3 regions of the Clostridium cellulovorans 743B genome follow, and region 1 is predicted to be linked to each of the others. Evidence: a T-box and tRNA genes for the amino acid it is inferred to sense, from the RefSeq annotation. Region 1 holds a T-box; the other regions hold tRNA genes.

Region 1 (7,200 bases):
GATAGTTATTAGCCTAAAATGTAGACGTAAAAGTCTTAGCAAGAAAATTGACAGTATGAAAATTTTTATAAAAAGAACTTCTGAAGAAATTACTATAAAATATTTGTACGAAATCTAGATAGTTGAACGAGTTAATAAATATAAAAAAGATGACCCCTGTACATTACAGGAATCACCTTCAAATAAAACACTATAGTTAAGATTATTTTACAACCTCAACAGCGATATTTAATTCTTCACCATTTATTTTGTTGTTTACATACTCTCTAGCTTCTCCGTAGAATATGTTAACTGTTAGAGTTTCCTTCATAATATCACTAGCAAATTTCTTCACTATTTCTTCAAGCATTGAGTTGTTTGCTACATAAAGGTTAATCTTATCTGCAACTTCAAAACCGCTTTCTTTTCTCATAGTTTGGATTTTTGATAATATTTCTCTTACGAATCCTTCTTCACGAAGTTCTTCTGTTATTGTTGTTTCTAAAACTACACCAGTATCCCCTTCTCCAGCGAAAGCAAATCCTTCTAGCCCTTGCATTGTTACAAGAAGATTTTCCTTGTTTAATTCAAGATCTGTGCCACCAACAGTTATTGTAACTGCTTTACCTGCACTGATAGTTTGAGCAAGATCCATTTGGTTTCTAGCTGCGATTTCTTTTCTGATTTCTGGTATTAACTTACCATATGCTTTACCAAGTATAGGTAAGTTAGGTTTTATTTCAAAGGAAACATATTTTGATAAATCAGCTCCAAATTCTATTTGCTTTATGTTAAGTTCTTCTTTAACTATATCACCATAATAGTTTGGAAGAGACTTAGTTGAAACAAGCATTTCCGATAATGGCTGTCTGTTCTTTATGTTAGCACTATTTCTTGCACTTCTTCCTAACTTAACTATTGTATAAGCTAAATCCATTTCTCTTTCTAATTCTGGATTTATAGCAGTTGCATCATATTCTGGCCATATACATAAGTGAACACTTTCTACTGCATTACTGTCTAAAGATACTACTAAGCTTTGATAGATTTGTTCTGTCATAAATGGAACAAATGGAGCTGATATCTTTGATAAAGTTACTAGAACTTTATATAAAGTTGTATAGGCACCTATCTTATCCTCTGTAAGTTCAGTAGTCCAGTATCTTGCTCTGTTTCTTCTTACATACCAGTTTGAAAGCTCATCAACAAAGTTTTCAAGTTCTAAAGCAGCTTGAGTTAATCTGTAGCCATCTAAGTGATCTTCTACACTCTTGATTAGAGTATTTAATTTTGAAAGAATCCACTTATCCATAACATTATCTGATTTATGGCTTTCGTACTTAGTAGCATCAAAATTATCTAAATCTGCATATAACACATAGAAGGAATATACATTCCATAAAGTACTTAGGAACTTTCTTTGAGTTTCTGCAACGTCTTCTTTTGAGAATCTAGTTGGAAGCCATGGTGCACTTGAAGTATAGAAATGCCATCTTGTAGCATCTGCTCCTACTGTATCTAATACATCATTAGGTGCAACAACATTTCCTTTTGATTTAGACATCTTAAGACCTTTTTTATCTAGTACGTGGCCTAAAACTATACAATTTTCAAAAGCATTTCTGTCAAAAATCAATGTTGATATTGCAGATAATGTATAGAACCATCCTCTTGTTTGATCCACTGCTTCAGAAATAAACTGAGCTGGGAAGTTTTGTTCAAATAATTCTTTGTTTTCAAATGGATAGTGTAATTGTGCAAACGGCATTGAACCTGAGTCAAACCAACAATCTATAACCTCTGCTACTCTTGTCATAGCACTGCCACACTTATCACAAGTTATTTGAACCTTATCTATATACGGCTTATGAAGCTCGATATCTTCTGGTACATCTATTCCTTTTGTTTTTAATTCATCTATGCTACCGATAAGATGTCTGTGGCCACATTCACATTCCCAAATTGGGAGTGGTGTTCCCCAATATCTATCTCTTGAAAGAGCCCAGTCAATATTGTTTTCAAGGAATTTACCCATTCTTCCTGTTCTTATGTTATCTGGATACCAATTGATTTTATCGTTGTTCTCAAGAAGTTTATCTCTTAATGAACTAGTCTTTATAAACCAACTAGCCTTTGGATAGTATAAAAGTGGTGTATCACATCTCCAGCAATGAGGATATGAGTGAACATGCTTTTCAGCTTTTAGAAGTTGATTTCTCTCTTCTAAATATTTAACTATATCTGCATCACAGTTCTTAACGAATTTATCTTGAAATGGTGTTACTTCTGGAAGGAACTTTCCATCAGCAGTAACAAGATTTATAGTTGGAAGATTATTTTGCTTTGCAACTATATTATCATCCTCACCATAAGCAGGTGCAATATGAACTATTCCAGTACCGTCACTTAACGTTACGAAATCCCCATGAATTACAAAGAATGCTTTTTCTTCTGGTGTATAGAATGGTAAAAGTTGTTCATACTCAGTACCTAATAATTCTTCACCTTTAAATTCTTTAACTACTTCGTATTCATCTTTTAATATTGATAAAAGATCTTTTGCTAAAATATATATTTCATCATTTTGTTTTACTTCAACATATGTATAAGTTTTGTTAATTGCTAAAGCTACGTTTGATGGTAAAGTCCAAGGAGTAGTAGTCCAAGCTAAAATGTATTTGTTTTCTTCCCCTTTAACCTTAAACTTAACGAAAGCAGTTAAATCCTTAACATCTTTATAACCTTGTGCAACTTCGTGAGAAGATAATGAAGTTCCACATCTTGGACAGTAAGGCATTACCTTGTGTCCTTTATATAATAATTCTTTATCCCACATCTGTCTTAGTGCCCACCAAACAGATTCTATATAACTATTATGGTAAGTTACATATGGGTTTTCCATATCAACCCAGTAACCTATTTTAGTAGACATTTCTTCCCACATTTTAACGTATGTAAAAACACTTTCCTTACATAGCTTAACAAAATCTTCTACGCCATGCTTTTCTATATCTGATTTTCCTGAAATACCAAGTTTTTTCTCGATTTCTAGTTCAACAGGAAGTCCATGAGTGTCCCAACCTGCTTTTCTTATTACTTTATATCCCTTCATAACTTTATATCTAGGAATTAAATCCTTAATAGATCTAGTTAATACGTGACCTACATGTGGCTTACCATTAGCTGTTGGAGGACCATCATAGAAAGTAAAATATTCTCCATCCTCATTTGCAGCGAAGCTCTTTTTTATGATATTTTTTTCTTCCCAAAGCTGAGCCATATCTCTTTCGATATCCACAAAGCTCTTTGAACTATCGACTCTCTTGTACATTGCTTTCTCTCCCTTCAAAGCTTTTTTATATAACTTTTTATCTCTTCTTACATAGAGTTTCTTATTTAAAATTTAGTGGAACATATATATTATCGAAGTTCTAAAATTAAACATTGATACTCTTTAATAATCTTATTATGCGAAATCAATGCCTAATCTAAAAATTCAATTTAAAACCCTATACAAATAATACCCAATATTTTTCTAAAACATTTACTTATTTTATTAGGAACCTATTTTAACATTATCACAGAAAGTATTTCAACTAATGATTCATAGCTATCTATTATACTACAATCATATTTAAAGCACTGAAATTTCTATATTTATAAATAATGTTATTGTGATTTAATCATTCTATAGATTAAAAAAACTTCGTCCTAAATAGGACGAAGTAATATTCGCAAACCACCTATGGTTAAAATTTCAGATACTGACATATCCTATTCTGTAACGTAGAATAACGAAGAAACCTACTAAAAATTCAGTTCTCAACTCCAAGGTGATTTTTCCTAGCTATTCCTATGAGGTTGCACCATACCCTCACTCTCTAAAAGTGACTAAACTAAGTACTTATCCTTTTCTTTGTATTTCCAACTATTCTTTAAAGATTATATATCACGGTAGATAAGTTGTCAAATATTTATAATGTTATCTGCTCAGTCATAATCAAGGTATATGCTATGTAAATAACTATATTTAAAATTAGCGTAACATCCACTATCCTTTGAGCTCTCTTTTGTCTTCTAAAGACTCTTCTATATTCCTTATCTGATTGCTCATCAGTACTATTCAAAGACTTTTTATCCAAATCAGCATCTTTCTTGAACCACTTGTTAGCTGGTTTCATTCTAAAAGGTGGATATTTTCCAACCCATTTATCTCTATTCCTATTTCTTATAAGAATTACAACAAGTATTCCTCCTACTAGAAAAGACATGGCTATTATTCCAAAGAAAGCAAATGATATTATCGTTGCAGCATTAGTTTCCACCTTTGCATTTGTACTGTCCATCATAGAAGGATCTGTATGTTCTAAAATAAATATACTTATCTTTGCCATAATAACATTTATTCCATTAACAACAAAGTGAAATACCATAGATGAAAAAATTGAATCAGTATATATTACGATCAATGCCATAATCGCACCCATAGCAAAGGTATATAATGATTGTTGTATATTTAAATGAAATAGTGAAAATAATAATCCATTCATTAGTACTGCAGTAACTATTGATTTATTTCTATATTCTGATAAAGCTATTCCTCTTAATGCTAATTCTTCAAAAATTGCTGGTAATACAGCAACAGAAAATAACATCACTAAGGTTGGCATTGAAGATATACTTGTAACCATCTCACCTACATCATTATTAGAAAATATCGAAGTTATAGTTCCTAAAATAGAAACTGTAGGTAAGAAGAGTATTGCTGAAGCAGCAACTAACATAGCATCTATAACACTTAGCTTATTAAATCTGAAAATTTCCTTTAATGGTCTTCTTTTAAAAAGGATATATGCCCCTATAGGAACTCCTAAAAACACAAAATCTGTAATCCCTAAAAGTACTATAGTACCGATATCACTTCTTAAAAAACTTAAGATTTGTGGAGCTAACTTTCCAACAACTGCTATTAAAAGTGATCCTAATATACCCATTACAGCTATTATTAACATCAATAAATTTCCTTTTCTTGCTTTATACAATACTATCCCACCCTTCAAATACCTAATGCTTATATTTTATGTTATATTTTATTACTATTCAAGGAATACTATATACACTAATTTATCTTGTCATGAAAGGAGTTAACTATGAAAATATACTTTCTCGGTGAATCATCATTTATTTTGGAAAGCAATAACCATTCACGTATACTCATAGATCCATATAATGATTTCTATCATAAAGAACTTTATAACTTGCCCTTTGACGTTGTGACAATAAGTCATCACCATCCTAATCATTCCTATCTAAAAAACTTGATTAACAAACCATTAGTCATAGATACTGCTGATTATCATGCAACAAAAGATTTTTTGATAAAAGGAATAATTTCATACCATGATAATGTAAAAGGTGCTAGACGTGGTAAGAATATAATTTTCACCTACGAATCAGACGGTTATCGTTTATGTCATTTAGGTGATCTGGGTCATGAACTTTCTTTAGAATTTCTAGATTTTATCGGTGATGTTGATGTTCTTATGATCCCTACTGGCGGAAACTTCACTATAGGGCCCACAGAAGCACATAACTTATGTATAGCTTTAAAGCCAAAGGTCATATTTCCTATGGCATATAAAACAGATTCTATTTCCTACCCACTAGAAGGTTTAGATCCTTTTATCTCTAAAATGAAAAATGGCGAAAAACTTTTAACTAATTACTTTGAAATAACTTCACCGCTAACTTCGCTTAACAGGGTTATTATTTTAAATTATTCTGTATAAGATTCAAAGATAGAACTACATGTAAAACTTTATTCTATAGTGAAAAGTGTGGTGAGTTATGAAATAACTATATATATTTTACCATAAAATTGAACTTATGTATAAATAAAATCCATAAATTCAACATTGCATCATATTTGTAGGTTATTTCAGACATAGAAACTCTAAAACTTTTATTGGTGCTCTATATGACTTAACCCAAAATTGAAGATATTATTAACATGCTCATCATCTAGAGAATAATACACTACTTTGCCTTCTTTTCTATACTTTACAAGTTTTAAGGCTTTTAAAACTCTTAGTTGATGCGACACTGATGACTGACTCATCTCTATAACCTCTGCAATATCACAAACACAAAGTTCTTTTTTTAAAAGAGCATATATTATTTTAAGCCTAGTAGGGTCAGCGAACATTTTAAACAATTCTGAGAGATTAATAAACTTTTTTTCTTCTAACATAGTAGACTTTACACATTCTACACACTCAGAATGCACTTCATTACACTGGCATTGAAAATTTTCATCCATAATTATCTTCTCCATTCGAAAAACTCAATTAGAACTATATATAGATATATACCATAATAATAGACGTTAGTAAAATAGAATATACTCTTGAAAGCATTCTTGCTAATTTACCTCCAATCTGATAATAATATTTCTCACTTAAATATAAGGCTAGATAACTAAAAAAAAGTGAAACTAATACAGGATAATGAAATCCCCAATTAACTCGTGACCAAGTTTTTATTCCTAACTTAATAAAAATATTATCACCTATAGATGGCTTCCCCTGTACGCTGATAATAAATGCTATTGCAAAAGCAATTAGAAAGAATGAAAGAGTACCTAACCCAACTCTTCTAATCCTATGGTTTTTCTTTTCTATTAGTTTAAATATATTTTCGTAGGTTTCATTTCTATAAATGTTGTCACTAGGTATAGATTCTTTCGAATTAGTATGAAAATGCATAATCTCCTCCAATTTCAAAAGCTATTGGAGATATTTTACATTTTATATTTTTATCTTTCAATATTTATTAGCTTTCAAGGTTTTATAGAAAATAACAAATTGTTTTCTAATATTCTCATATCTTCTCTTAATTCTCAAATTCCTTGTCTTAAAATAGCTAGTAATAAAGAAAACTTTTTTGCTATTGCTGATAATTTTACAAAATTTCCATTGATAAATATTATGATTGAAGCAATACTTAATTTAAAATTCTATACATTACCAATCTTTTGCATGTTAAGCTAAAATAAACTTAAAGCACCTAATATTCATAGATGCCTTAAGTTTGTAATTATATATCTAGTAATACTACTTTATCTTGTTCAATAGATTTCTTTACATCAATAATTCTTTGATTGCTAGAACCCTTGTATTTTAATCCCTCATCCTTTAGTTTTAAAATAAATGGTCCATCCAC
Region 2 (7,200 bases), 2.3 Mb from region 1:
AATTAAGCAGCATGACTTAAGGATTAATATAGAAGATATAATGTATATTAGCGATAATATGAAGAAAAAATAGTTATAATATAATTAAAAGGAGCGTTTTACATGGAATATAAGAATACATATAAAAAATGGGTGACAAATACTTTTTTTGATGAGGAAATTAGAAACGAGTTACTTTCTATTGAAAATGATGAGAAAGAAATAGAGGATAGATTTTATAGAGATTTAGAATTTGGCACAGCAGGGCTTAGGGGAAAACTAGGGGCTGGTACTAATAGAATGAATTTGTACATAGTTTCAAGGGCAACTCAAGGTCTTGCAGACTATATATGTGAATATGGATCGGAGTATATGAAAAGAGGAGTTGCTATTGCATATGATTGTAGGTATTTTTCAAAGGAATTTGCAAAAAAAGCTGCTTTAGTTTTGGCTGGTAATGGTATTAAGGTTTTTCTATTTGAAAGTTTAAGACCTACTCCAGTTTTATCTTTTACTGTTAGGCATTTAAAAACTATTTCTGGAATTGTAGTTACAGCAAGTCATAATCCAAAAGAATATAATGGATATAAGGTTTATTGGGAAGATGCAGCTCAAATTGGTCAAGAGTGTGCAGATTCCATAACAGAAAAAATCCTTAAAATAGAAAATTTTGAGGAGATAAAAATGATGGCGGAGGACGATGCTATAAAAGCAGGTCTTTTAACTACCATTGGAAAAGAGATAGATGATTTATATATTGAAAAAGTAAAAGGTCTTGCTTTAAGAGAGGATATAGATAAGAAGATAAATGTTGTGTATACCCCTCTAAATGGTACTGGAAATATATTGGTTAGGAGAGTTTTAAAAGAGAGAGGCTTTAACAACATATCAGTAGTTAAAGAACAAGAATTGCCAGATCCTAATTTTACTACGGCGCCATTTCCGAACCCAGAGGATCCTAGAGCTTTTGAATATGCGGAAAAACTAGGAGAAAAATTAGGAGCTGAGCTTTTAATAGCCACAGATCCTGATTGTGATAGACTTGCAATAATGGTAAGAAATCAAGAAGGACGGTATATAGCCTTCAATGGAAACCAAACAGGAGCTATATTAGTAAATTATATATTAGAAGCGAGACAAGAGTTAGGTATGCTTCCAACAGATAGTTTCATAGTTAAGTCAATTGTAACCGGAAATTTAGGGGTTGTAATAGCAGAAAAATATTCTGTAAAGAGCTATGAATCTTTAACTGGCTTCAAGAATATTTGTGGAAAAGCTAATGAACTTGAGAAAGATAAAAAACATAAATTTATTTTTGGTTATGAAGAAAGTATAGGTTATGTTACCGGTGACTTTGTTAAGGATAAGGATGGTGTTATATCATCTATGATGCTTTGCGAAGCTGCAGCATATTATAAAAAACAAGGGAAATCTTTGATAGATGTACTAGAGGGATTATATAAAGAATTTGGCTATTATAGGGAAAAGCAAATTTCTCTTGTTCTTGAAGGAATAGAGGGAAGTAAAAGAATAAATAGGATGATGGAAGTATATAGGGTAGAATATCCAAAAGAAATTAATGGAATAAAGGTTAAGCAATTTGTTGATCATAAATTTGATACTATATTTGATCTTACGACTGGAGAGAAAAACAAAACAGGAATTCCAACATCGAATGTTCTTAAGTTTATTTTAGAAGATGGTTCATGGTATGCAGTAAGACCTTCAGGAACAGAACCTAAGATTAAGTTATATATATATTCAAAAGCTGTTACTGCTAATGAATCAGAAGAAAAAATTAAGATAATCGAAAAAGTTATTTTAGACAAACTTCAATCTGTAGAGTAAATATCATTTTTAAATTTGAGTTGCTACTATATTATTTATAGTAGCAACTATCTATTAGGGCTTACACTACCACTACAAAATTTATTTAAGATTAAAATTACATAAAGAATTTATAGACATATTGAAAAATCAATATACATTATGGTGAGTTCTGTTGAGACATATATATTTATATAAAAATAAATTCTTAGTGGGGAATTTAATGAATAAAATTAGTTATATATAGGGATTATATAAATGTTATTTAGTTTCAATATTGAGTAAAAATTTTGCTAGGCGCAATAAACTGTATCTAGTGTGTCAATAATGAAAAAACGTAGAAAATTAGAGGAAAACATAGAATTCGACATATAAATTTAATTAATGATAATATATGGATGTGATTGTTATACAAAATGTGATAAAATAGTTTTTGTCCTTCAGAGATAGGAAAAACAAGTCAACTAATAACAGTTATTAATATAAATTGTTTAAAAAATATCAAAAAAGTTGTTGACAAGTAATTCTGAAGTTGATATACTGAATAAGCTGTCGGATGACAGTAAGTAAGTTGAAAAAATGATTGATCTTTGAAAATTGAACAGAAGAACAAGACCAGACAAATTCTGAGGTTTTAAAATAAAAACCAAAGTCAAGATTAGAACTCAAACAATTTAAATTGAGAGTTTGATCCTGGCTCAGGACGAACGCTGGCGGCGTGCTTAACACATGCAAGTCGAGCGATGAAGCCCTTCGGGGTGGATTAGCGGCGGACGGGTGAGTAACACGTGGGCAACCTGCCTTATAGAGGGGGATAGCCTTCCGAAAGGAAGATTAATACCGCATAAAATGCAATTCTCGCATGAGAGATGTATCAAAGGAGCAATCCGCTATAAGATGGGCCCGCGGCGCATTAGCTAGTTGGTGAGGTAACGGCTCACCAAGGCGACGATGCGTAGCCGACCTGAGAGGGTGATCGGCCACATTGGAACTGAGACACGGTCCAGACTCCTACGGGAGGCAGCAGTGGGGAATATTGCACAATGGGGGAAACCCTGATGCAGCAACGCCGCGTGAGTGATGAAGGCCTTCGGGTTGTAAAGCTCTTTGATTAGGGACGATAATGACGGTACCTAAAGAACAAGCCACGGCTAACTACGTGCCAGCAGCCGCGGTAATACGTAGGTGGCAAGCGTTGTCCGGATTTACTGGGCGTAAAGGATGTGTAGGCGGATTTTTAAGTGAGATGTGAAATACCCGAGCTCAACTTGGGTGCTGCATTTCAAACTGGAAGTCTAGAGTGCAGGAGAGGAAAGTGGAATTCCTAGTGTAGCGGTGAAATGCGTAGAGATTAGGAAGAACATCAGTGGCGAAGGCGACTTTCTGGACTGTAACTGACGCTGAGGCATGAAAGCGTGGGGAGCAAACAGGATTAGATACCCTGGTAGTCCACGCCGTAAACGATGAATACTAGGTGTAGGGGTTGTCATGACCTCTGTGCCGCCGCTAACGCATTAAGTATTCCGCCTGGGGAGTACGGTCGCAAGATTAAAACTCAAAGGAATTGACGGGGGCCCGCACAAGCAGCGGAGCATGTGGTTTAATTCGAAGCAACGCGAAGAACCTTACCTAGACTTGACATCTCCTGAATTACCCGTAACTGGGGAAGTTACCTCTTTGAGGTGACAGGAAGACAGGTGGTGCATGGTTGTCGTCAGCTCGTGTCGTGAGATGTTGGGTTAAGTCCCGCAACGAGCGCAACCCTTATTGTTAGTTGCTACCATTTAGTTGAGCACTCTAGCAAGACTGCCTGGGTTAACCAGGAGGAAGGTGGGGATGACGTCAAATCATCATGCCCCTTATGTCTAGGGCTACACACGTGCTACAATGGCGAGTACAACGAGACGCAAGACCGTGAGGTGGAGCAAATCTATAAAACTCGTCCCAGTTCGGATTGTAGGCTGAAGCTCGCCTACATGAAGTTGGAGTTGCTAGTAATCGCGAATCAGCATGTCGCGGTGAATACGTTCCCGGGCCTTGTACACACCGCCCGTCACACCATGAGAGTCGGCAACACCCGAAGTCCGTGAGGTAACCGTAAGGAGCCAGCGGCCGAAGGTGGGGTCGATGATTGGGGTGAAGTCGTAACAAGGTAGCCGTAGGAGAACCTGCGGCTGGATCACCTCCTTTCTAAGGAAAATGACACAGTAGTTTTACTTGTAAGACACTGTGTCCACTGGGTCTTTCTTCTGTTCAATTTCCAGAGATTAATCTTAATAGATTTAATCTTTTGGTCCCGGGGGATTAGCTCAGTTGGGAGAGCACCTGCCTTGCACGCAGGGGGTCAAGGGTTCGAATCCCTTATTCTCCACCATATTGAGGGCTTATAGCTCAGCTGGTTAGAGCGCACGCCTGATAAGCGTGAGGTCGATGGTTCGAGTCCATTTAAGCCCACCATTTGTTCTTTGAAAATTGCATAAGATATTAAAAACCAAGTAAAGTTATTTATATAAACTTTGTATAATTAAGACTAATTTAATTTGATAAGATTAACCGATAATGTGTTAATTAGACCAAATTAAAAAATTGATAGAACCAAGCAGTGCAAGGAACTGAAGACTCGAGGAAGCGGAGTTTACTTATGTAAATGAGCACCGCAGAGGCGAAAGTGACGAAGCAATGCGCAGGTTATAGCAATTTTTAGGTTAAGCTACAAAGGGCGTATGGTGAATGCCTTGGCACTAGGAGGCGAAGAAGGACGCGATAAGCTGCGATAAGCTTCGGGTAGGCGCAAATAGCCAGTGATCCGGAGATTTCCGAATGGGGAAACCTATGCATCAAACGATGTATATCCTGTAGTGAATACATAGCTACATGAAGCCACACCTGGGGAACTGAAACATCTAAGTACCCAGAGGAAGAGAAAGAAATTCGATTTCCTAAGTAGCGGCGAGCGAAAGGGAAAGAGCCCAAACCAGAGATTTATCTCTGGGGTTGCGGAATACTCATAAAAGCTAGAGTTTGTTATTCGAAGATAGCTGGAAAGCTAAGCCATAGAGGGTAATAGCCCCGTAGGAAAAAGCGAATGATAGCGAGAGTATATCCAGAGTACCACGAGACACGTGAAACCTTGTGGGAAGCAGGGAGGACCACCTCCCAAGGCTAAATACTACCTAGTGACCGATAGTGAAGAAGTACCGTGAGGGAAAGGTGAAAAGAACCCCGGAAGGGGAGTGAAATAGAACCTGAAACCGTATGCCTACAACCGGTCGAAGCACCATATGAGTGTGACGACGTGCTTTTTGTAGAACGAGCCAACGAGTTACGGTATGCAGCAAGGTTAAGTACTTAAGGTACGTAGCCGAAGGGAAACCAAGTGTGAACAGCGCGACTAGTTGCATGCCGTAGACCCGAAACCGGGTGACCTATCCATGGCCAGGTTGAAGCGAGGGTAAAACCTCGTGGAGGACCGAACCACATTGGTGTTGAAAAACCATGGGATGAGCTGTGGATAGCGGAGAAATTCCAATCGAACTCGGAGATAGCTGGTTCTCCTCGAAATAGCTTTAGGGCTAGCGTCGGGTAAAATGAGTAATGGAGGTAGAGCACTGAATGAGCTAGGGGCTGACAACAGTTACCGAACTCTATCAAACTCCGAATGCCATATACTTTTACCCCGGCAGTCAGACTGCGAATGATAAGGTCCGTAGTCAAAAGGGAAAAAGCCCAGACCATCAGCTAAGGTCCCCAAGTGTAAGTTAAGTGGAAAAGGATGTGGGATTTCTAAGACAACTAGGATGTTGGCTTAGAAGCAGCCACTCATTTAAAGAGTGCGTAATAGCTCACTAGTCAAGAGATCCTGCGCCGAAGATGTCCGGGGCTCAAACTTACCACCGAAGCTATGGACTCCGTAAGGAGTGGTAGAGGAGCTTTCTGTATGGGCAGAAGCAGTACCGGAAGGAGTTGTGGACTGTACAGAAGTGAGAATGTTGGCATAAGTAGCGAGAATTAAGTGAGAATCTTAATGGTCGAAAACCTAAGGTTTCCTGGGGAAGGCTCGTCCGCCCAGGGTTAGTCGGGACCTAAGCTGAGGCCGAAAGGCGTAGGTGATGGACAATCGGTTGATATTCCGATACTACTATTAGCGTTATTATCGATGGGATGACGCAGGAGGATAGGGTGTGCCAACTATTGGATGTTGGTCTAAGCATTTAGGGGTGTACGTAGGCAAATCCGCGTGCTAATACTCTGAGGTGTGATGGGGAGCGAAATTTAGTAGCGAAGTACCTGATTCCACGCTGCCAAGAAAAGTCTCTAGAGAGCAAAATAGTACCCGTACCGCAAACCGACACAGGTAGGTGAGGAGAGAATCCTAAGACCAGCGGAAGAATTACAGTTAAGGAACTCGGCAAATTGACCCCGTAACTTCGGGAGAAGGGGTGCCTAGCGCAAGCTAGGCCGCAGAGAATAGGCCCAAGCAACTGTTTAGCAAAAACACAGGTCTCTGCTAAAGCGAAAGCTGATGTATAGGGGCTGACGCCTGCCCGGTGCTGGAAGGTTAAGGGGATTGCTTAGCGCAAGCGAAGGCATGAACTTAAGCCCCAGTAAACGGCGGCCGTAACTATAACGGTCCTAAGGTAGCGAAATTCCTTGTCGGGTAAGTTCCGACCCGCACGAATGGCGTAATGATTTGGGCACTGTCTCAACTGTAAATCCGGCGAAATTGTAGTGCAAGTGAAGATGCTTGCTACCCGCGATTGGACGGAAAGACCCCGTAGAGCTTTACTGTAGTTTAGCATTGAGTTTCGATATTGTCTGTACAGGATAGGTGGGAGACTGGGAAATAGGGCCGTCAGGTTCTATGGAGTCAACCTTGGGATACCACCCTGACAGTATTGGGATTCTAACGGAAACCCATGAATCTGGGTGCCGGACATTGTTAGATGGGCAGTTTGACTGGGGCGGTCGCCTCCAAAAAAGTAACGGAGGCGCCCAAAGGTTCCCTCAGAACGGTCGGAAATCGTTCGAAGAGTGCAAAGGCAGAAGGGAGCCTGACTGCGACACCTACAAGTGGAGCAGGGACGAAAGTCGGGCTTAGTGATCCGGTGGTTCCTCGTGGGAGGGCCATCGCTCAACGGATAAAAGCTACCTCGGGGATAACAGGCTGATCTCCCCCAAGAGTCCACATCGACGGGGAGGTTTGGCACCTCGATGTCGGCTCGTCGCATCCTGGGGCTGGAGAAGGTCCCAAGGGTTGGGCTGTTCGCCCATTAAAGCGGCACGCGAGCTGGGTTCAGAACGTCGTGAGACAGTTCGGTCCCTATCCGTCGCGGGCGTAGGAAATTTGAGAGGAGCTGTCCTTAGTACGAGAGGACCGGGATGGACTGACCTCTG
Region 3 (7,200 bases), 1.2 Mb from region 1:
AACAGTTGCTTGGGCCTATTCTCTGCGGCCTAGCTTGCGCTAGGCACCCCTTCTCCCGAAGTTACGGGGTCAATTTGCCGAGTTCCTTAACTGTAATTCTTCCGCTGGTCTTAGGATTCTCTCCTCACCTACCTGTGTCGGTTTGCGGTACGGGTACTATTTTGCTCTCTAGAGACTTTTCTTGGCAGCGTGGAATCAGGTACTTCGCTACTAAATTTCGCTCCCCATCACACCTCAGAGTATTAGCACGCGGATTTGCCTACGTACACCCCTAAATGCTTAGACCAACATCCAATAGTTGGCACACCCTATCCTCCTGCGTCATCCCATCGATAATAACGCTAATAGTAGTATCGGAATATCAACCGATTGTCCATCACCTACGCCTTTCGGCCTCAGCTTAGGTCCCGACTAACCCTGGGCGGACGAGCCTTCCCCAGGAAACCTTAGGTTTTCGACCATTAAGATTCTCACTTAATTCTCGCTACTTATGCCAACATTCTCACTTCTGTACAGTCCACAACTCCTTCCGGTACTGCTTCTGCCCATACAGAAAGCTCCTCTACCACTCCTTACGGAGTCCATAGCTTCGGTGGTAAGTTTGAGCCCCGGACATCTTCGGCGCAGGATCTCTTGACTAGTGAGCTATTACGCACTCTTTAAATGAGTGGCTGCTTCTAAGCCAACATCCTAGTTGTCTTAGAAATCCCACATCCTTTTCCACTTAACTTACACTTGGGGACCTTAGCTGATGGTCTGGGCTTTTTCCCTTTTGACTACGGACCTTATCATTCGCAGTCTGACTGCCGGGGTAAAAGTATATGGCATTCGGAGTTTGATAGAGTTCGGTAACTGTTGTCAGCCCCTAGCTCATTCAGTGCTCTACCTCCATTACTCATTTTACCCGACGCTAGCCCTAAAGCTATTTCGAGGAGAACCAGCTATCTCCGAGTTCGATTGGAATTTCTCCGCTATCCACAGCTCATCCCATGGTTTTTCAACACCAATGTGGTTCGGTCCTCCACGAGGTTTTACCCTCGCTTCAACCTGGCCATGGATAGGTCACCCGGTTTCGGGTCTACGGCATGCAACTAGTCGCGCTGTTCACACTTGGTTTCCCTTCGGCTACGTACCTTAAGTACTTAACCTTGCTGCATACCGTAACTCGTTGGCTCGTTCTACAAAAAGCACGTCGTCACACTCATATGGTGCTTCGACCGGTTGTAGGCATACGGTTTCAGGTTCTATTTCACTCCCCTTCCGGGGTTCTTTTCACCTTTCCCTCACGGTACTTCTTCACTATCGGTCACTAGGTAGTATTTAGCCTTGGGAGGTGGTCCTCCCTGCTTCCCACAAGGTTTCACGTGTCTCGTGGTACTCTGGATATACTCTCGCTATCATTCGCTTTCTCCTACGGGGCTATTACCCTCTATGGCTTAGCTTTCCAGCTATCTTCGAATAACAAACTCTAGCTTTTATGAGTATTCCGCAACCCCAGAGATAAATCTCTGGTTTGGGCTCTTTCCCTTTCGCTCGCCGCTACTTAGGAAATCGAATTTCTTTCTCTTCCTCTGGGTACTTAGATGTTTCAGTTCCCCAGGTGTGGCTTCATGTAGCTATGTATTCACTACAGGATATACATCGTTTGATGCATAGGTTTCCCCATTCGGAAATCTCCGGATCACTGGCTATTTGCGCCTACCCGAAGCTTATCGCAGCTTATCGCGTCCTTCTTCGCCTCCTAGTGCCAAGGCATTCACCATACGCCCTTTGTAGCTTAACCTAAAAATTGCTATAACCTGCGCATTGCTTCGTCACTTTCGTCTCTGTGGTACTCATTTACATAAGTAAACTCCGCTTCCTCGAGTCTTCAGTTCCTCACACTGCTTGGTTCTATCAAATTAAATTAGTCTTAATTATACAAAGTTTATATAAATAACTTTACTTGGTTTTTAATATCTTATGCAATTTTCAAAGAACAAATGGTGGGCTTAAATGGACTCGAACCATCGACCTCACGCTTATCAGGCGTGCGCTCTAACCAGCTGAGCTATAAGCCCTCAATATGGTGGAGAATAAGGGATTCGAACCCTTGACCCCCTGCGTGCAAGGCAGGTGCTCTCCCAACTGAGCTAATCCCCCGGGACCAAAAGATTAAATCTATTAAGATTAATCTCTGGAAATTGAACAGAAGAAAGACCCAGTGGACACAGTGTCTTACAAGTAAAACTACTGTGTCATTTTCCTTAGAAAGGAGGTGATCCAGCCGCAGGTTCTCCTACGGCTACCTTGTTACGACTTCACCCCAATCATCGACCCCACCTTCGGCCGCTGGCTCCTTACGGTTACCTCACGGACTTCGGGTGTTGCCGACTCTCATGGTGTGACGGGCGGTGTGTACAAGGCCCGGGAACGTATTCACCGCGACATGCTGATTCGCGATTACTAGCAACTCCAACTTCATGTAGGCGAGTTTCAGCCTACAATCCGAACTGGGACGAGTTTTATAGATTTGCTCCACCTCACGGTCTTGCGTCTCGTTGTACTCGCCATTGTAGCACGTGTGTAGCCCTAGACATAAGGGGCATGATGATTTGACGTCATCCCCACCTTCCTCCTGGTTAACCCAGGCAGTCTTGCTAGAGTGCTCAACTAAATGGTAGCAACTAACAATAAGGGTTGCGCTCGTTGCGGGACTTAACCCAACATCTCACGACACGAGCTGACGACAACCATGCACCACCTGTCTTCCTGTCACCTCAAAGAGGTAACTTCCCCAGTTACGGGTAATTCAGGAGATGTCAAGTCTAGGTAAGGTTCTTCGCGTTGCTTCGAATTAAACCACATGCTCCGCTGCTTGTGCGGGCCCCCGTCAATTCCTTTGAGTTTTAATCTTGCGACCGTACTCCCCAGGCGGAATACTTAATGCGTTAGCGGCGGCACAGAGGTCATGACAACCCCTACACCTAGTATTCATCGTTTACGGCGTGGACTACCAGGGTATCTAATCCTGTTTGCTCCCCACGCTTTCATGCCTCAGCGTCAGTTACAGTCCAGAAAGTCGCCTTCGCCACTGATGTTCTTCCTAATCTCTACGCATTTCACCGCTACACTAGGAATTCCACTTTCCTCTCCTGCACTCTAGACTTCCAGTTTGAAATGCAGCACCCAAGTTGAGCTCGGGTATTTCACATCTCACTTAAAAATCCGCCTACACATCCTTTACGCCCAGTAAATCCGGACAACGCTTGCCACCTACGTATTACCGCGGCTGCTGGCACGTAGTTAGCCGTGGCTTGTTCTTTAGGTACCGTCATTATCGTCCCTAATCAAAGAGCTTTACAACCCGAAGGCCTTCATCACTCACGCGGCGTTGCTGCATCAGGGTTTCCCCCATTGTGCAATATTCCCCACTGCTGCCTCCCGTAGGAGTCTGGACCGTGTCTCAGTTCCAATGTGGCCGATCACCCTCTCAGGTCGGCTACGCATCGTCGCCTTGGTGAGCCGTTACCTCACCAACTAGCTAATGCGCCGCGGGCCCATCTTATAGCGGATTGCTCCTTTGATACATCTCTCATGCGAGAATTGCATTTTATGCGGTATTAATCTTCCTTTCGGAAGGCTATCCCCCTCTATAAGGCAGGTTGCCCACGTGTTACTCACCCGTCCGCCGCTAATCCACCCCGAAGGGCTTCATCGCTCGACTTGCATGTGTTAAGCACGCCGCCAGCGTTCGTCCTGAGCCAGGATCAAACTCTCAATTTAAATTGTTGAGTTCTAATCTTGACTTTGGTTTTTATTTTAAAACCTCAGAATTTGTCTGGTCTTGTTCTTCTGTTCAATTTTCAAAGATCAATCATTTCTTCAACTTACTCACTGTCATCCGACAGCTTATTCAGTATATCAACTTCAGAGTTACTTGTCAACAACTTTTTTTAACTTTTGATAACTTTTTTCCTGTCATCTTGTCGTTGTTTTCTCTCTGAATTCTCTGTCGTTCCTTGCGACAAGAGATATTCTATCACCTTATGCGTTCAATTTTTAGAGTTTTTACCTTATGGATTAAAATTACCTCCATCATAGTATAATTTTCTTGATTTTTCACATTTTCTCATATGCCGATACGCTAGAATCAGTTGATTAAGCTTTTTGCCATTTTTTATTACATATAGTCTTCTTATCTTTACTTGTATAAGTTTCACTGTAGATACTCACAGCTAAAATTAGAACTATTCATCAAAATGTTATTCCTTCATATTATACGTCTAACAGAATATTTTCTTAACATAGATAATAACTAGTTTTGAAAATGTCTTAGTGATCATAAGAACGAGTTATTTGATTTTATAAAAATTCAAATAATATCTATAAGATTCCAACAGCTATTCCTATTTGACAACATATCCACTGAAAAGAAAATAGCTGATACATTTATAAAAAACAGATTTTATATTAGAATAAAAAATATCATCAATCTCATTACTCTAATGTTGAAACGTCTTTTCATTCAATAATAAGTTAGGGGACACCAAACATATATGTGTCCCCTAACTTATTATCAAAAACCATGAAAAATTAAAACGCGAAAATATTATATAAGTCCTACTACTATTTCTCCATTAGAGCTATTCTTTCACTACATTACTAATTTTTCAAGTCTTTAGTAATATCAATAGTATTCGTTAAATAAAAAAATCGCCATATCAAATGATACGGCGATTTTTTTATTGATTGGTGGAGAATAAGGGATTCGAACCCTTGACCCCCTGCGTGCAAGGCAGGTGCTCTCCCAACTGAGCTAATCCCCCATGGTGGACCTTTAGGGACTCGAACCCCAGGCCGTCCGGTTATGAGCCGGATGCTCTAACCAACTGAGCTAAAGATCCATTATTTGGCAACAACTTACTTTCCCACAAGACCTCTCCTGCAGTATCATCAGCCCTTGATTGCTTAACCATCGTGTTCGGAATGGAAACGGGTGTTACCAATCAGGCATAATTACCAAATTACTCTTACAACAATATAAATTATAATATGTTCTATTTATGATGTCAACTACTTTCTTTCATTTTTCTCTTCAACTTATATTCATTTTATTTGCAAATCATTTCACCTTTGCTAAATAAACAATGCTAATATAATTTCGTCGATAGATAATCTCTTAAATGCTTTAAATTTATATAAATAATTCGATATATATGTTTCAATAAAGATTCTACATATAGCTTATTCATATTTGAATAAGCATGTAGACTTTTGATGTAGCTTCAATAATGAAACATATATATAGATTATACTAACATGAAATACATTTTTACTCTTATAATAATCGTATCAGCTCACACATGAAATGTACTAAATTTTTATAAGAAGCTAAAAAATATTCTCATTACCTTACATAGCTTTCACTATATCCTTGAACTTATTACCTCTTATTTCAAAATTAGCAAACATATCAAAACTTGCACAAGCAGGAGATAATGTTACAATATCCCCTTCCTCTGCTATCTCTTTCGCCTTGTACGCTGCTTCTTCAAGTGTTTGTACAATATAGATAGGTAAATCTAAAGTTTTCTCTTTTATCACCTTATCAAAAACATCTTTTATCTTTTCTTTCGTTACTCCAAGAAGAATAAGCTTTTTAATCTTTTCATGTCCCTCTTCTGCTAAGTATTCGAAAGGAATATGCTTATCATATCCTCCGGCAATTAAGATAACTTTCCTATCAAATGCTTTTAAACTAGCAACAGCTCTAGTCGGACTTGTTGCTATTGAATCGTTATAGTATTTCACACCATCGATTTCTCTTATAAATTCACTACGGTGCTGAACTCCTGAAAAAGTTGTTGCCACTTTCTTCATTGATTCTATAGATGCATCCTCATTAGTAACTAAAAAAGCTGTCAGCAAGTTCTCAACATTATGCATACCCATTAAGACAAGTTCTTCTTTTTTACAAACCTCTTTATCTCTCAAATAAAGCTTATTCTCCTTAAAATACGCTCCTTGTGGAACTTCTGTTTTACTACTAAAGAAATTAATCCTAGAGTTAGCCTTATCTTTCATGTTATAAGTTATATCATTTTCTATATTTAATACTAATAAATCATTTTCTCTTTGAAATTTAAAAATGTTTTCTTTTGCTTCAATATATTCATTCATAGATTTGTGCATATCTAAATGATTTGGAGATAAGTTAGTTACTGCTGAAACTTCTATAGGCAACTGTATAGTCATAAGTTGGAAACTTGACAGTTCTAACACAACTTTATCTGTATTTTTTATTTCTTCAATCTTGGTGAATAGCGGAGTACCTATATTTCCTCCTACCCAAGTATTATATCCTTCTGTTTTCAATATCTCATATACAAGGGTTGTTGTTGTTGTCTTCCCATCACTACCTGTAATAGCAAATATCTTTCCTGGACAGTATCTAATAAACTCCTCCATTTCAGAAGTTATATAAGCCCCTTGTTCCTTGCATTTTAATAATGCAGGACTATCAATCCTCATTGATGGTGTTTTGAATACAACCTCAAAACCATCTAGATACGATAAGTAGTCTTCTCCAAGAACTAATTTTGCTCCTTCACTTTCTAATTCTATCGATGTATTTCCTAACTCTTCTTTATTCTTCTTATCAAAAGCTGTTACCTTAGCCCCTAATTTTATCAAGAATTTGATTAATGGTATATTACTTACGCCTATACCTACCACTGCTGTATTTTTACCTTTTATAAAATTCTTAAATTCTGAAAAATCTTTATTCAAAACTGAACCTCCCTTACAAATACACCTACCCCTATTATACAAGGTTTCTATATTTCATTATATCACTTTCTTAAATATTTAAAACCTACGCAATAAACCCTTTTTTATTACAGCTTCTGTGTTTAAGTTTTAAAAATTTAAATTTTTTGCTATATTTTTTGTAAACTTTTACATCATTATGTCGCAATATGTTAAACGTTTTCTAAAATCTCTTTTCAAATTGTCTGAATTTTGCAACTTTATCGATAGGTGTTGAAATATATCTTTATCGTGCTATACTTATCTTGTGCCGTAAGAAAACATTAATATAATTCCCCAAGTTTTAATTAAACATATAACATATCCCCATGATTAAACCCTATTTTGCTGGATTGTAAAATCCAGCGCTTTTTCTTTTTTGACATTTTTACAGAAAAAACGAGAAGTTTA

The links. A T-box is a leader RNA that pairs with one kind of tRNA and senses whether it is charged. The one in region 1 lies ahead of ileS (isoleucine--tRNA ligase), so its partner is inferred to be a tRNA-Ile.
Region 2: it encodes a tRNA-Ile, which carries the amino acid that the T-box ahead of ileS (isoleucine--tRNA ligase) is inferred to sense. The anticodon was not compared.
Region 3: it encodes a tRNA-Ile, which carries the amino acid that the T-box ahead of ileS (isoleucine--tRNA ligase) is inferred to sense. The anticodon was not compared.

The regions. Positions count from the first base shown of each region.
Region 1 covers NC_014393.1:437,715-444,914, reverse strand. Annotated here, with positions in the region: gene ileS (isoleucine--tRNA ligase) at 203-3,310, opposite strand; T-box leader at 3,693-3,905, opposite strand; gene CLOCEL_RS01860 (CPBP family intramembrane glutamic endopeptidase) at 3,954-5,021, opposite strand; gene CLOCEL_RS01855 (MBL fold metallo-hydrolase) at 5,130-5,768, shown strand; gene CLOCEL_RS01850 (ArsR/SmtB family transcription factor) at 5,942-6,298, opposite strand; gene CLOCEL_RS01845 (hypothetical protein) at 6,333-6,743, opposite strand; gene nrdG (anaerobic ribonucleoside-triphosphate reductase activating protein) at 7,075-7,200, opposite strand, start outside.
Region 2 covers NC_014393.1:3,433,948-3,441,147, reverse strand. Annotated here, with positions in the region: gene CLOCEL_RS14080 (phospho-sugar mutase) at 103-1,827, shown strand; rRNA gene CLOCEL_RS14075 (16S ribosomal RNA) at 2,482-3,996, shown strand; tRNA gene CLOCEL_RS14070 (tRNA-Ala) at 4,105-4,180, shown strand; tRNA gene CLOCEL_RS14065 (tRNA-Ile) at 4,187-4,263, shown strand; rRNA gene CLOCEL_RS14060 (23S ribosomal RNA) at 4,510-7,200, shown strand, end outside.
Region 3 covers NC_014393.1:4,548,724-4,555,923, forward strand. Annotated here, with positions in the region: rRNA gene CLOCEL_RS18840 (23S ribosomal RNA) at 1-1,783, opposite strand, end outside; tRNA gene CLOCEL_RS18845 (tRNA-Ile) at 1,984-2,060, opposite strand; tRNA gene CLOCEL_RS18850 (tRNA-Ala) at 2,067-2,142, opposite strand; rRNA gene CLOCEL_RS18855 (16S ribosomal RNA) at 2,251-3,765, opposite strand; tRNA gene CLOCEL_RS18860 (tRNA-Ala) at 4,733-4,808, opposite strand; tRNA gene CLOCEL_RS18865 (tRNA-Ile) at 4,810-4,886, opposite strand; rRNA gene rrf (5S ribosomal RNA) at 4,890-5,006, opposite strand; gene murD (UDP-N-acetylmuramoyl-L-alanine--D-glutamate ligase) at 5,395-6,771, opposite strand.